2 regions of the Nocardioides sp. Leaf307 genome follow, and region 2 is predicted to be linked to the other one. Evidence: predicted binding sites of a transcription regulator. Region 2 holds the regulator's gene; the other holds the start of a gene.
The links. The regulator HrcA, encoded in region 2, represses chaperone genes, less so after heat shock. The targets are predictions, from matches to a motif close to TTGGCACTCGNNNNNNNCGAGTGCCAA.
Positions count from the first base shown of each region.

Region 1: groES (co-chaperone GroES) is a predicted target of HrcA. The motif match lies at 2,177-2,203, and genes of this name have one in related genera.

Region 1 covers NZ_LMNY01000001.1:1,057,954-1,064,865, reverse strand. Annotated here, with positions in the region: gene groL (chaperonin GroEL) at 23-1,648, opposite strand; gene groES (co-chaperone GroES) at 1,743-2,036, opposite strand; gene ASF50_RS19885 (THUMP-like domain-containing protein) at 2,260-3,453, shown strand; gene ASF50_RS04920 (B12-binding domain-containing protein) at 3,450-4,592, opposite strand; gene ASF50_RS04915 (MBL fold metallo-hydrolase) at 4,683-5,324, opposite strand; gene ASF50_RS04910 (S-(hydroxymethyl)mycothiol dehydrogenase) at 5,321-6,433, opposite strand; gene tsaD (tRNA (adenosine(37)-N6)-threonylcarbamoyltransferase complex transferase subunit TsaD) at 6,504-6,912, opposite strand, start outside.
Region 2 covers NZ_LMNY01000001.1:1,549,639-1,556,550, reverse strand. Annotated here, with positions in the region: gene ASF50_RS07085 (16S rRNA (uracil(1498)-N(3))-methyltransferase) at 1-519, opposite strand, end outside; gene dnaJ (molecular chaperone DnaJ) at 527-1,708, opposite strand; gene hrcA (heat-inducible transcriptional repressor HrcA) at 1,866-2,897, opposite strand; gene ASF50_RS07070 (hypothetical protein) at 3,173-3,898, shown strand; gene ASF50_RS07065 (MBL fold metallo-hydrolase) at 4,323-5,183, shown strand; gene ASF50_RS07060 (hypothetical protein) at 5,272-5,469, shown strand; gene ASF50_RS07055 (DUF3097 domain-containing protein) at 5,518-6,363, shown strand; gene ASF50_RS07050 (DUF4870 domain-containing protein) at 6,388-6,840, shown strand; gene hemW (radical SAM family heme chaperone HemW) at 6,833-6,912, opposite strand, start outside.

The sequences.
Region 1 (6,912 bases), 490 kb from region 2:
GGAGCAGGTGGTGCCTAGCGGCTCAGTGGCCGTGCCCGTGGCCGTGGCCGCCGCCCGCGGGGGCGTCGTCCTCGTCCTCGGGCTTCTCGACGATGAGCGTCTCGGTCGTCAGCAGCATCGCCGCGATCGAGGTGGCGTTGACCAGCGCGGAGCGGGTCACCTTGACCGGGTCGAGCACGCCCTGGGCGACCAGGTCGCCGTAGGTGTCGGTGGCGGCGTTGTAGCCGTTGCCGACGCCCATCTCGCGGACCTTGGTGGTGACGACGTAGCCGTTGACGCCACCGTTCTCCGCGATCCAGCGCAGCGGCTCGTCGGCCGACTTGCGCACGATGCGCACGCCGACGGCCTCGTCGCCGGTGAGGCCGAGGTCGCCCTCGAGCACGGACACCGCGTGGATGAGGGCCGAGCCGCCACCGGCGACGATGCCCTCCTCGATCGCGGCGCGCGTCGCGGAGACGGCGTCCTCGATGCGGTGCTTCTTCTCCTTCAGCTCCACCTCGGTGGCGGCGCCGACCTTGATCACGCAGACACCGCCGGCCAGCTTGGCGAGGCGCTCCTGGAGCTTCTCGCGGTCCCAGTCGGAGTCGGTGTTCTCGATCTCGGCCTTGATCTGGTTCACGCGACCCTCGACGGCGGCGGCGTCGCCGGCGCCGTCGACGATGGTGGTGTTGTCCTTGGTGACCACGATGCGGCGGGCCTGGCCCAGCACCTCGAGGCCGACCTGGTCGAGCTTGAGCCCGACCTCGGGGGCGACGATCTCGCCACCGGTCAGCGTCGCGATGTCCTGCATCATCGCCTTGCGGCGGTCACCGAAGGCGGGGCTCTTCACCGCGACGGCGTTGAAGGTGCCGCGGATCTTGTTCACGACCAGGGTCGAGAGGGCCTCGCCCTCGACGTCCTCGGCGAGGATGAAGAGCGGCTTGCCGGCGGCGATGACCTTCTCCAGCAGCGGCAGGAGCTCGGCGATCGCCGAGATCTTGCCCTGGTGCAGGAGGATGTAGGGGTCGTCGAGGACGGCCTCCATGCGCTCGGGGTCGCTGACGAAGTACTGCGACAGGTAGCCCTTGTCGAACTGCATGCCCTCGGTGAAGTCGAGCTCGGTGCCCATGGAGTTGGACTCCTCGACGGTGATGACACCGTCCTTGCCGACCTTGTCGAAGGCCTGCGAGAGCAGGTCGCCGATGACCTTGTCACGGCTCGAGATCGTGGCCACGGAGGCCATGTCCTCGACCGAGTCGACCTCGCGGGCGGCGTCGCGCAGGGCGTCGCCGACGGCGGCCGCGGCGAGGTCCATGCCCCGCTTGAGGCCCATCGGGTTGGCGCCGGCCGCGACGGCCCGCAGGCCCTCGTGGACCATGGCCTGGGCGAGCACGGTGGCAGTGGTGGTGCCGTCACCGGCGACGTCGTTGGTCTTGGTGGCGACCTCCTTCGTCAGCTGCGCGCCGAGGTTCTCGAAGGGGTCGTCGAGCTCGATCTCACGGGCGACGGTCACGCCGTCGTTGGTGATGGTCGGCGCGCCCCACTTCTTGTCGAGGACGACGTAGCGGCCCTTGGGGCCGAGCGTCACCTTGACGGCGTTGGCGAGGGCGTCGACGCCCCGCTCGAGGGCGCGGCGGGCGCTCTCGTCGAACTCAAGAATCTTGGGCATGCGTTCTCCTTAGAAGCACGAGGCTTTCAAGCACTGGCCCTGACGCGACTGGACCCGGCCGGCAGCAGCGCTGCCAGCCGGGATGCCAGGTGCGTCAGGAGACGACGGCGAGGACGTCGCGGGCGGAAAGGATGAGGTACTCCTCGCCGGCGTACTTGACCTCGGTGCCGCCGTACTTGCTGTAGATGACCTTGTCGCCGACGGCGACGTCGAGCGGGACGCGGTTGCCCTTGTCGTCGATGCGGCCGGGGCCGATCGAGACGACCTCGCCCTCCTGGGGCTTCTCCTTGGCGGTGTCCGGGATGACCAGGCCGGAAGCCGTGGTCTGCTCGGCCTCGAGCGTCTTGACGACGATGCGGTCCTCGAGGGGCTTGATGTTGACCGACACGATGTCGACCTCCACTTTCGTCACTACTTGATGGCGGGTGGTGCACGTCTGGGTCCACCGCTCGCGTGGCACGCCGTCGCGGGGGTCGCGCTGCGCTGCGGGTGGCTGGCACACTCACGGGGAGAGTGCCAACCCAGAAACTAGCACTCGCTCACCCTGAGTGCCAGGGCCGGGGTCCCCCGCGGCTGCGGCGGCACCCGGACGGCCTGACAGGATCGCGGCCATGGACCTCGACGACCTGCGGTGGCTGCTCACCGACGACGGCCAGGCCCTGCTCGCCGAGGCGGTGGCCGTCCTGCAGGCCGGGCCCGCGACGCCGGACCCGCTGCGGGTCTCGGCCTCGCTGCGCCGGCGCCACCCCGGGACCGACCCCGCCCACGTCGCCGCGGCGCTCACCCAAGCCACGCTGCGCCGCCGCGCCGAGGCCAAGCTGGGAGAGGACGCCCGGCTGCTCTACTTCACCCCCGACGGCCTGGAGCAGGCGACCCGTCGCGCCGTCGCCGACCACCGCGCGGCCCGGCTGCGCGCCTTCGAGGCGATCTCGCTGGTCGACCTGGGCTGCGGCATCGGCGGGGACCTGATGGCGGGCGCCCGGGCCGGCATCGTCTGCGCGGGCGTCGACCTCGACCCGGTGCGGGTCGAGGTCGCGCGGGCCAACCTGGCCGCGCTGGGCCTCGACGGCGCGACCGTCGTCGCCGACGCCACCACGGTCGACACCTCCCCCTTCGACGTCGCCTTCGCCGACCCGGCGCGGCGCACCGCACGGGGTCGCACCTTCGACGTCGACGACTGGACGCCGCCCTGGTCGTTGGTCGAGGGCCTGCTGCGCCGCGACGCGTGCGTCAAGGTCGCGCCCGGGATCCCCCACGACCTCGTGCCCGAGGGCGTCGAGGCCGAGTGGGTCAGCGACCACGGGGAGGTCAAGGAGGCCGCCCTGTGGGCGGGCCGGCTGGCCACCACCCGCCGCCGGGCCACCGTCATCGGCGACGGCGGCCTGGCCACGCTCACCGACGAGGACGACCCCGGGGCTCCCGTGCGGTCCCTGGGGGCCTACCTCTACGAGCCCGACGGCGCCGTCGTGCGCGCCGGGCTCGTCACCGCCGTCGCCGCGGCGCACGCCGGTGACGGCGCGGGCCTGCTCGACCCCCACATCGCCTACCTCACCTCCGACTCCGCGACCCGTACGCCGTTCGCGCGCGGCTACGAGGTGCTCGAGGAGCTGCCCTACCGCGAGAAGCAGCTGCGCGCGGCGCTGCGCGAGCGGGGCGTGGGTCGGCTGACCATCAAGAAGCGCGGCGTCGACGTGGTGCCCGAGCAGCTGCGCAAGCGGCTCGCGCTGCAGGGTGACGGCGAGGCCACCCTGGTGATGACCCGCGTGGCCGGCGAGGGCACCGCGCTGCTGGTGCGCCCGCTCTAGCCCGGGGCGTGCCCCGGCGCCGCCCCGGCCAGGTGGACCCGCGCCAGGGGGTGGCCGCGCAGCGGCTCGGCCAGCAGGCCCCACACCTCGGCGACCAGGCCGTCGGGGGCGCGGCGGGCCTCGAGCACGCGCTCGAGCCAGTCGCGCACCTCGATCATGATGGTCTCGTCGCCGACCACGAGGGCGGCGGCGAGGCAGCCGAGGACGTGGTCGACGTAGCCCGGGAAGTCGGTCCACCAGTCGGGGGCGCTGGAGGGCGCCCCGACCGCGACGTCGTGGCGGGCGGCGATCGCGCGCACGACGTAGGGCGCGATCTCGTGGTGGTAGTCGGCGATCCAGGCGGCCTCCACGTCGGCGGGCCCGGCCTCGGCGGGACCCGTCTGCGGCACCCGTGACGGGAGGGCGTCGATGACCCGCGCCGCCTCGCCCGGGGTGGCGGCGTAGGCGGTCGCGCCGAGCGCGAGGGCGCGGGTCTCGTCGCCCCCGAAGGCCTGGCCGCCCACCACCACGGGGATGCCGATGGCCCGGATGGAGCTGAAGAGCGACTTCTGCCCGGCCAGCGAGGAGGTGAGCGAGGCGCTGAAGAGCACCGCCCGGGGCTTGAGGCTGAGGATGTCGTGCAGGAGCCCGGCGGGCTCGGGGTCACCGCCGACGTAGGTGACGCGGTAGCCCGCGAGCAGCAGCGACTCGGCCACGATGAGCGCCGGGAGCGCGTGGCGCTCGTGCTCGAGGCAGGAGACGATGACCAGCGGCGCCGACGGGTCGGCCTCGGGGGCGAAGGAGCCCAGCCAGTGCACGAGGCCCTCGTTGATCGCGGTGGCCTGGTGCTCCTGGGCCACGCTCCACCCACCGGTCAGCCAGAGGTCGCCGATGCGGGCCTGGGCCGGCACGACGAGCCGCTCGATGACCTCCATGGGGGCGGCCCCGCCCTCGTGGCGCTCACGCACCACGGCCAGGGCGCCGTGGCGGTCGCCCGTCTCCAGCGCGGCCCAGTAGGTGGTCCACGCCGACTCCCACTCCGGGTCGTCGACCGGGGCGAGGGCCACCGGGGGGAGGGTCGTCGTCGCGTCCTGGGACGGGGGACCGCTCGCGTCGGTCGCCGGGTCGGGACCGGGGTCGTGCTGCACCTGCTGCTGCACCGTGCACCTCCTGGGGGGACCTCACGACTTTACCCAGGCCGACCCTGGCGGCCCTCGCCCGAGCGGGCGAGGGCCGCGGGTGGAGCGGGCTCAGCCCGCCAGGCCGGCGCGCTCGGCGCCGATGGTGGTGTCGTCGCCGTGACCGGTGTGGACCACGGTCTCGTCGGGCAGGGCGAGGAGCTTCTCGCGGATCGAGGCCTTGATGACGTCCTCGTCGCTGTAGGAGCGACCGGTGGCCCCCGGACCTCCCTGGAAGAGGGTGTCGCCGGTGAAGACGCACCCCAGCGCCGGGGCGTGGAAGCACACGGCCCCCGGGGCGTGGCCCGGCGTGTGCAGCGCCCGCAGGACCGTGCCCCCGACGAGGATCTCGAAGCCGTCGCCGAGGTCGACGTCCCACAGGTGGCCCTCGCCGTCCTCGGTGAGGTGGGTGAGGTCCCACAGCGGCTTGTCGTCGGGGTGCAGCATGATCGGCGCCACCACCCGCTCGCGCAGGGCCGGCGCGACCCGCGAGTGGTCGTCGTGGGCGTGGGTCAGCAGGATCGCCCGCACGGTGCGCTCGCCCACCAGCGCCAGGATGTCGTCGACCGAGTGGGGGGCGTCGATGACGACGCACTCGGTGTCGTCGCCGACGACCCAGAGGTTGTTGTCGACCTGGTGGGTCTCGCCGTCGAGGCTGAAGGTGCCGCTGGAGACGGCGTGGTCGATCCGCACTCCCCCGGCAGCGCCGCTCACACGATCACCACCGAGCGCAGCACGCCGCCGTCGTGCATCTTGGCGAAGGCGGCCTCGACGTCGTCGATGCCGATCTCCTCGGTCACGAAGGCGTCGAGGTCGAGCCGGCCCTGCTGGTAGAGGTCGACGAGCATCGGGAAGTCGCGGCTGGGCAGGCAGTCGCCGTACCAGCTGGACTTCAGTGCGCCGCCGCGGCCGAAGACGTCGATGAGCGGGATCTCCGGCACGGTCATGTCGGGGGTCGGCACGCCGACCAGGACGACGGTGCCGGCCAGGTCGCGGGCGTAGAACGCCTGCTTCCAGGTCTCCGGGCGGCCCACGGCCTCGATGACGACGTCGGCGCCCTCGGCCCCGGCGTAGGTCTGGGCGCAGATCTCCTTGATGGCCTCCACCGGGTCGGTGGTCGAGGAGTCGACAGTGTGGGTGGCGCCGAGGGCCTTGGCGGTCTCGAGCTTGCCGGCGTCGATGTCGACGGCGATGATCGGGCTCGCGCCCGCCAGCGCGGAGCCCGCGATCGCGGCCACGCCCACGCCCCCGCAGCCGATGACCGCGACCGACCTGCCGCGGCCCACGGCGCCGGTGTTGATCGCCGCGCCGATGCCGGCCATCACGCCGCAGCCCAGCAGGCCGACGGCGGCCGGACGGGCCGACGGGTCGACCTTGGTGCACTGGCCGGCCGCGACCAGGGTCTTCTCGGCGAAGGCGCCGATGCCCAGCGCGGGGCTGAGCTCGGTGCCGGCGTCGTCGCCCTCGGCCAGCGTCATCTTCTGGGTGGCGTTGTGGGTGGCGAAGCAGTACTGCGGCTCGCCGCGCTCGCAGGCGCGGCACTGGCCGCACACCGCGCGCCAGTTGAGCACGACGAAGTCGCCGGGGGCCACCGAGGTGACGTCGTCGCCGACGGCCTCGACGACGCCGGAGGCCTCGTGGCCGAGCAGGAACGGGAAGTCGTCGTTGATGCCGCCCTCGCGGTAGTGCAGGTCGGTGTGGCACACCCCGCACGCCTGGATCTTGACCACGGCCTCGCCCGGCCCGGGGTCGGGCACGTTGATCGTCGTGACCTCGACGGGCTGTCCCTTGGCCCGTGCGACGACGGCCTTCACCTGCTGCATGGTTCTCCTCCGGTCGGGGATGGCGCCAAGCGGCGCCGGTGGCCCCGAGCCTAGGCGGTGCCCCGGACGCTCAGCCGGCGAGGACGTCGGTGACGGGCAGCGAGGAGTCGGCGGGCAGGTCGAGGGAGGAGGGCGTGCGGCCGCGGGCGACCATCTCGGCGCCGAGGGCCGCCACCATCGCGCCGTTGTCGGTGCACAAGCCGGGCCGCGGCACCCGCACCCGGATGCCCAGGGTCTCGGCGCGCGACTCCGCCAGCGCCCGCAGCCGGGAGTTGGCCGCGACCCCGCCGCCGATGAGCAGGTCGTCGATGCCCTCGCTGGCCGCCGCGTCGAGCGCCTTGCGCACCAGCACGTCGCACACCGCCTCCTGGAAGGACGCCGCCACGTCGGCCACCGGCACCGGCTCCCCCGAGCGCTCCCGGGTCTCGACCCACCGCGCCACCGCGGTCTTGAGCCCGGAGAAGGAGAAGTCGAAGCGG
Region 2 (6,912 bases):
CAGCACCACGGCCAGGTCGGCCGCCGCGACCAGGGCGCAGACGTCCTGGGTGCGCGCGAGCGGGGCGACCTGCGGGTGCCAAGGGCGGCGCGCCTGCTTGGCGGCCTCGCGGGCCGTGGCCCGCCAGCGCGCCAGCGACCGCTCGGCCCGCTCGCCCTTCCACACCGCGACCGACCGCGCCGCGGCCCAGGGCACCACCCCCGCGACGCCGACCTCGGTCAGCACCTCCACGGCCAGCTCGCCCCGGTCGCCCTTGGGCAGGGCCTGCACCACCGTGACCGACGGCGCGGGCTCGGGGTGGTCGGCCACCTCCTCCACGACGGCCTCCAACGACCGCTTGGCCGTGGCCGTCACGGCGGCCACGACAGTGCGCCCGCGGCCGTCGGTCAGCACCAGACGCTCACCGACACGCATCCGGCGTACGGCGACGGCGTGGTGGGCCTCGTCGCCCTCGAGCGCGACGGGCGCCCCCACCCGGGCGTGGGCGAGGGTCTCGACGAGGTGCACCGACAGCGTCACGGCCGGCTCAGTGCGGGTTGAAGGCGTCGCGCAGGCGGCCGAAGACCGACTTGGTGCCGGGGCGCACCGACCCCGTGGGGGCCTCCTCGCCCCGCAGCGCGGCGAGCTCGCGCAGCAGCTCCTCCTGCCGCGCGTCGAGGCGACCTGGGGTCTCGACGGCGATGGTGACGACGAGGTCGCCCCGGCCGCCCCGCAGCCCGGGCACACCGCGCCCGCGCAGCACCTGCTCGGTGCCCGACTGGGTGCCGGGGCGGACCTCGATCTCGAAGCTGGTCTCCAGCTCGGTGGGCTCCTCGGGATCGGCCACGACGTCGGCCTCCAGGGTCGGCAGCGTGATCGTGGTGCCGAGCGCGGCCGCCGTCATCGGCACCGTGACGGTGCACTGGAGGTCGTTGCCGTGGCGGCGGAAGGTCGGGTGCTCGGCCACGTGGATCTCGACGTAGAGGTCACCGGCGGGGCCGCCGCCGGGCCCGACCTCGCCCTGCTCGGTCAGCTGCACGCGGGTGCCGGTGTCGACGCCCGCAGGGATCTTGACCGTCAGCGAGCGACGCGAGCGCACCCGGCCGTCGCCGGAGCACTCCCGGCACGGGTCGGGGATGATCGTGCCGAAGCCGCGGCAGGCCGCGCACGGGCGCAGCGTGCGGATCTCGCCGAGGAACGACCGCTGCACCTGGGCGACCTCGCCCTGGCCCCGGCAGGTCTCGCAGGGCACCGGGTGGCTGCCCGGTGCGGCGCCGTCGCCGTGGCAGGTCGAGCACAGCACGGCGGTGTCGACCTTGATCTCGCGGGTGACGCCGAAGGCGGCGTCGGCGAGGTCGACCTCGAGGCGGATCAGCGCGTCCTGCCCCCGACGAACGCGCGGGCGCGGACCACGGCCCTGGCCACCGCCCTGACCGCCGCCTCCGAAGAACGCGTCCATGATGTCGGTGAAGGAAAACCCGGCACCCTGCCCGAAGCCGGCCTGCCCGCCCCCACCGAAGGGGTCTGCGCCGCGGTCGTAGGCGGAGCGCTTCTGGGGGTCGGAGAGCACCTCGTAGGCCATCGAGACCTGCTTGAACTTCTCCTGCGACTCGGGGTCGGGGTTGACGTCGGGGTGCAGCTGGCGCGCCAGTCGGCGGTAGGCCTTCTTGATCGCGTCGCCGTCCGCGTCGCGGGCGACCCCGAGGAGGTCGTACAGGTCCTGGCTCACTGATGGTCCTTCGTCGTCGTCCGGGTGGTGCGTGCTGGTCGTGCGTCTTGCGTCGTGCTCTGGCGTGCTGGTCTGGCGTGCTGGTCTGGTGGGGCGCGGGCGCTCGGGGGCGCCCGGGTGCGGGGCGGGCCGGCGGGCCCGGCCGGTGAGGGCCTGCTCAGGCCTCGTCGAGGATGCGGGAGACGTAGCGGGCGACCGCGCGCACCGCAGCCATCGTGCCCGGGTAGTCCATGCGGGTGGGACCCACGATGCCGAGCGTGGCCAGCGACTCCTCGCGGGGGCCGTAGCCGGTGGAGACGACGCTGGTCGAGGACAGCTCCTCGTAGGGGCCCTCGGCGCCGATGCGCACCGTGACGAGCCCGCCGGTGCCCGACTCCCCCAGCAGCTTGAGCAGCACGACGTGCTCCTCGAGGGCCTCGAGCAGCGGGCGCACGGCGGAGTCGAAGCTGTCGCCGTACCTCGCGAGGTTCGCTGCGCCGCCGACGGCGACGCGGGCGTCGTTGCGGTGGTCGCTCATCGAGTCCACGAGCACCTCGACCACCTGCACGGTGGCTGCGCTCGGGCCCCGGCCGTCGGGCTCACCGGCCTCGCCAAGGGCGCGCAGGGCCACGAGGGCCTCGGCGATGGTGGCGCCGGTGACGGTGCGCAGCACCAGCGAGCGCAGCTCGGCCAGCTCCTCGTCGGCGAGCTCCCCCTCGAGCTCGACCACGCGCTGCTCGACGCGCCCGGTGCTGAGGATCAGCACGACGAGCAGCCGGTGGGCGCCCAGGGAGACCAGCTCGACGTGGCGCACGGTGGAGCGCGACAGCGTGGGGTACTGCACCACGGCCACCTGACGGGTCAGCTGGGAGAGCAGCCGCACGCTGCGCTGCACCACGTCGTCGAGGTCGACGGCGCCGTCGAGGAAGGTGGAGATGGCCCGGCGCTCGGCGGTGCTCATGGGCTTGACCGTGGTGAGCCGGTCGACGAAGAGCCGGTAGCCCTTGTCGGTCGGCACGCGACCGGCGCTGGTGTGGGGCTGGGTGATGTAGCCCTCGTCCTCCAGCACGGCCATGTCGTTGCGCACGGTGGCCGAGGAGACGCCCAGCCCGTGCCGCTCGACGAGCGCCTTGGAGCCGACCGGCTCGTCGGTGGCGACGTAGTCCTCCACGATGGCTCGCAGCACGGCGAGCCTGCGGTCCTCCTGCATCCCGCCTCCTCCCGCCGGCCCGGTCCGGGGCCTCTGGCACCCGGCCGCGCTCGATTGGCACTCGATTCCGTGGAGTGCCAACTCTACAAGGTCGGGTCCCTCACGGCAGCCCGGGCGTGGACCGCGTCGGGCCGCCGGGCGTCCGCGCTCCGGCGCGTATGGCGGACCCGACTCGGAGAGCCCCTCCCCCCGACGACCCGGGTAGGTTAGGCTCACCTAACTACGACCACCCGTCACGGCGTCCGCCCCAGGACCGCCCGCCGATCGGAGGCAGCATGACCGCCGAGAGCTCGACCCGTCCCCTCCACGACCCCTACCTGGTCGCGGCCGAGGCGCGCGCGGTCCTGTCGTGCGCCACCGACGCCGGGCTGGTCGTCGAGGGCGCCCCCGACGTGCTGCGCGACGACACCCTGGGCATGGCCGAGCGCGACGGCGTGCCGACCTTCACCTGCTCCCCCGCCGGCGACCTCGCCCTGGCCGCCGCCCGTGGCGCCGGGGCCGTGCTCACCGTCGACAGCGCCCTCGCCGGCCCCGCCGGGGCGCGCCCTCCCTCGGTGACGGTCTCGGGCCGCCTCTCCCTGGCCGGCCTGGAGGCCTGCCCCTGCTGCGAGGACGAGCGGCAGGTCGTGCGCCTGGTGCCCGAGCAGGTCGCCCTCCAGCTCACAAGCCCCGACGGCGTCGGCACCTCGCTGGCCGTGCCGGTCGAGGAGTACGCCGCACCCGCCCACGCGCTCAACCGCGGCTACCTGCAGCGCTGCGTGGAGCACGCGGGCCGCTGCCACCCCGAGGAGCTGCGCGCCTCGGTCGCCCTGGCCGCCGGCGTGCCCGTCGAGCGCCTCATCGCCGCCGAGCTGGCCGACCTCACCGCCGGCGGGGTCGACGTGCGCTGGATCGACGACGCCGGCGCCCACGTCACCCGCCTGGTCTTCCCCCGCGCCGCGCGCACGCCCGCGGAGCTGGCCGCGATGCTGCGGCGCGAGCTCGGCGCCGGCATCTGCTGACCGCGCCGACCCTCGCGCGGTCGGGGTCCCCCGGTCGGAGCGGACCGCCGGGGTCCTGAGCCGCCGAACCAGCGCAAGTGCGTGGTGGCCACGCCTCGGGGCTCGCCGGTCTGCGCGGTCTGCGCGGCCCGCGACCACCCCGGCGGCCCCAGCCTGCTGAACCAGCGCAATTGCGCAGCGCGCACGCCCCGACGCCCACCGGTTTGCGTGATCCGCGACTACCCCGACGGCCACACCCTGCTGAACCAGCGCAATTGCGCAGCGCGCACCCCTCGACGCCCACCGGTTTGCGTGATCCGCGACCACCCCGACGGCCCCAGCCTGCTCAACCAGCGCAATTGCGCGGCGCGCTCCGCTCCCCGCTCCCCGCACCCCGCACCCCGCGTCCCGCACCCCGCGTCCCGCGCCCGGCTAGGTTGAGCCGATGGACTTCGAGGAGATCGCCGACCGCGTCTGGGTCTCACGGCGCGCGTGGTGCGACGTCAACGTCACGGTGGTCCGCGGTGAGCGCGGCCTGGTGGTGGTCGACACGCACGGGTCGCTGGCCTCGGGTCGCGCGCTGGTCGACGACGTCCGTGCGCTCGGCCGCGGCGAGGTGGTGGCGGTCGTGACCACCCACGACCACTACGACCACGCCTTCGGCGCCGGGGCGTTCCTCGAGGCCTGGGGGCCCCTGCCCGTGCACGCCCACGAGACGGCCGCCGCGCTGCTCACCGAGGCCGCCCGGCGCGGCACGGGCGACTACCGGGGCGAGCACGCCGAGGAGGTCCACGCGACCGAGGTGGTCGTGCCCGACCACGTGTTCTCCTCCGCCGCGGTGCTGGACCTGGGCAATCGCGCCCTCGAGCTGGTCCACCCCGGCCGCGGTCACACCGCGGGCGACCTCGTGGTGCGGGTGCCCGACGTCGACGTGCTGCTGGCCGGCGACCTCGTCGAGGAGGCGCCGCCCGCCGGTGCCGGGGACGGCGCGGTGCCGGCGTACGGCGCCGACTCGTTCCCGCTGGAGTGGCCCTGGAGCCTCGACGTCGTGCTGTCGCTGACCACCGGTCGCTCGGTGGTCGTGCCCGGCCACGGGTCGCCGGTCGACCGCGACTTCGTCGAGGTCCAGCGCAACGAGATCGGCCTGGTGGCCACCGAGATCCGCGACCTGGTGGCCCGCGGCGTGCCCGAGGCCGAGGCCCTGGCCACGGGGGCGTGGCCCTACCCGGCCGCGACCCTCACCGACGCGGTCGCCCGTGGCTACTCCCAGCTGCCGCGCACCCCGCGCCGGCTCCCCCTCGTCTGACCCGCCCCCCGGCCCCGCCGCGGCACCACGCCGTCACCACCCCGCCGGGCGGTCGACCGGCCGCCCGCCGGAGCACTAGCGTCGCCCCATGAGCGAGACCCCCGACGAGCCCACGACCGGCATCTCCGACGACCAGCTGCCCGAGGACCTCGTGCCCGGCGACGACAACCCCCTCGCGGAGGGCCTGCCCGCCGGCGAGGACGCCGGCGACCTCCTCCACGACGGCAAGCCGGCTGCGGAGTCCGACGGCGACGACGACGGTGAGGAACCCGACACCCGGCACTGACCGGCGCGCCGGGCCGGCTCGCACCGACGGGCGTCCTAGCCTGCTGCGATGAGTGATCGGTACGGCGGCGACGTGCTCTCCGGCGACTGGCGCGCCCCGAAGCGGGGCCGCGCGGTCGAGGCGCCCGCGGAGCTCGGAGCAGTGGTCGAGGAGGTCACCACCGACTGGGTCGGCGAGATCGTCGCGGTCGACCGGGACCTGCACACGCTGACGCTGGAGGACCGCCGCAGCAGGCGGCGCACCTTCCCCCTGGGCCCCGGCTTCCTGCTGGAGGGGCGCCCCGTCATCCTCGTGGCCCCGGCCCGCCAGGGTGCCCCCGTCGCCCCGACGCGCACCGCGTCGGGCTCGGTGGCCGTGCCGGGGGCGAAGGCCCGCGTCGCGCGGCAGAGCAGGATCTTCGTCGAGGGCCGCCACGACGCGGAGCTGGTGGAGAAGGTCTGGGGCGACGACCTGCGCATCGAGGGGGTCGTCGTGGAGTTCCTCGGCGGCGTCGACGACCTCGCCGACCACCTGGTCGACTTCAGGCCCGGGCCGCAGCGGCGCGTGGGCGTGCTGGTCGACCACCTGGTGCCGGGGTCGAAGGAGAGCCGCATCGCCCAGGGCATCGCGCGCTCGGCGGTGGGCAAGCACGTCCTGATCGTCGGCCACCCCTTCATCGACGTCTGGCAGGCCGTGAAGCCCGACCGCCTGGGGCTGGCGGCCTGGCCGACGATCCCGCGCTCGGTGGAGTGGAAGAAGGGCGTGTGCCAGCACCTCGGCTGGCCGCACCGCGACCAGGCCGACATCGCGCGCGCCTGGAAGCACATCCTGGGCAAGGTGGCCTCCTACGACGACCTGGAGCCGGCCCTGCTCGGTAGGGTCGAGGAGCTGATCGACTTCGTCACGGTCGACTGACCGCGACCGGCACCAGGAGGCCCCATGTCCCAGCCGCCCTTCGGCCAACCGCCCTACGGCCAGCAGCCCTACGGCCAGACCCCCTACGGCCAGACCCCCTACGGCCAGACCCCCTACGGCCAGACCCCGGGGCCCGACGGCCTGACCCCCGACGAGCGCACCTGGGGCGGCGCGGCGCACTGGTCGGCCCTCGTCGCGGCCTTCGTGGCCCTGTCGTTCCTCGGCCCGCTGCTCGTGCTGCTCCTCAAGGGCGGCACCTCACCCTACGTGCGGCAGCAGTCGGTCGAGAGCCTCAATTTCCAGCTCTCCATCCTCATCTACGGCGTCGTGTCGCTCGTGCTCGCCCTGGCGCTGGTGGGCTTCCTGCTGCTGCCGGTGGTGGGGCTGGTCTGGCTGGTGTTCACCGTCATCGGCTCGGTGCGCTCGGCGCGCGGCGAGCTCTACCGCTACCCGCTGACCATCCGCATGGTCAGCTGAGCAGGTCGCGCACCACGCCGTCGGCGACGAGACGCGCCGCGTCCTCGAGCACGACCCGGTCACCCTCGACCC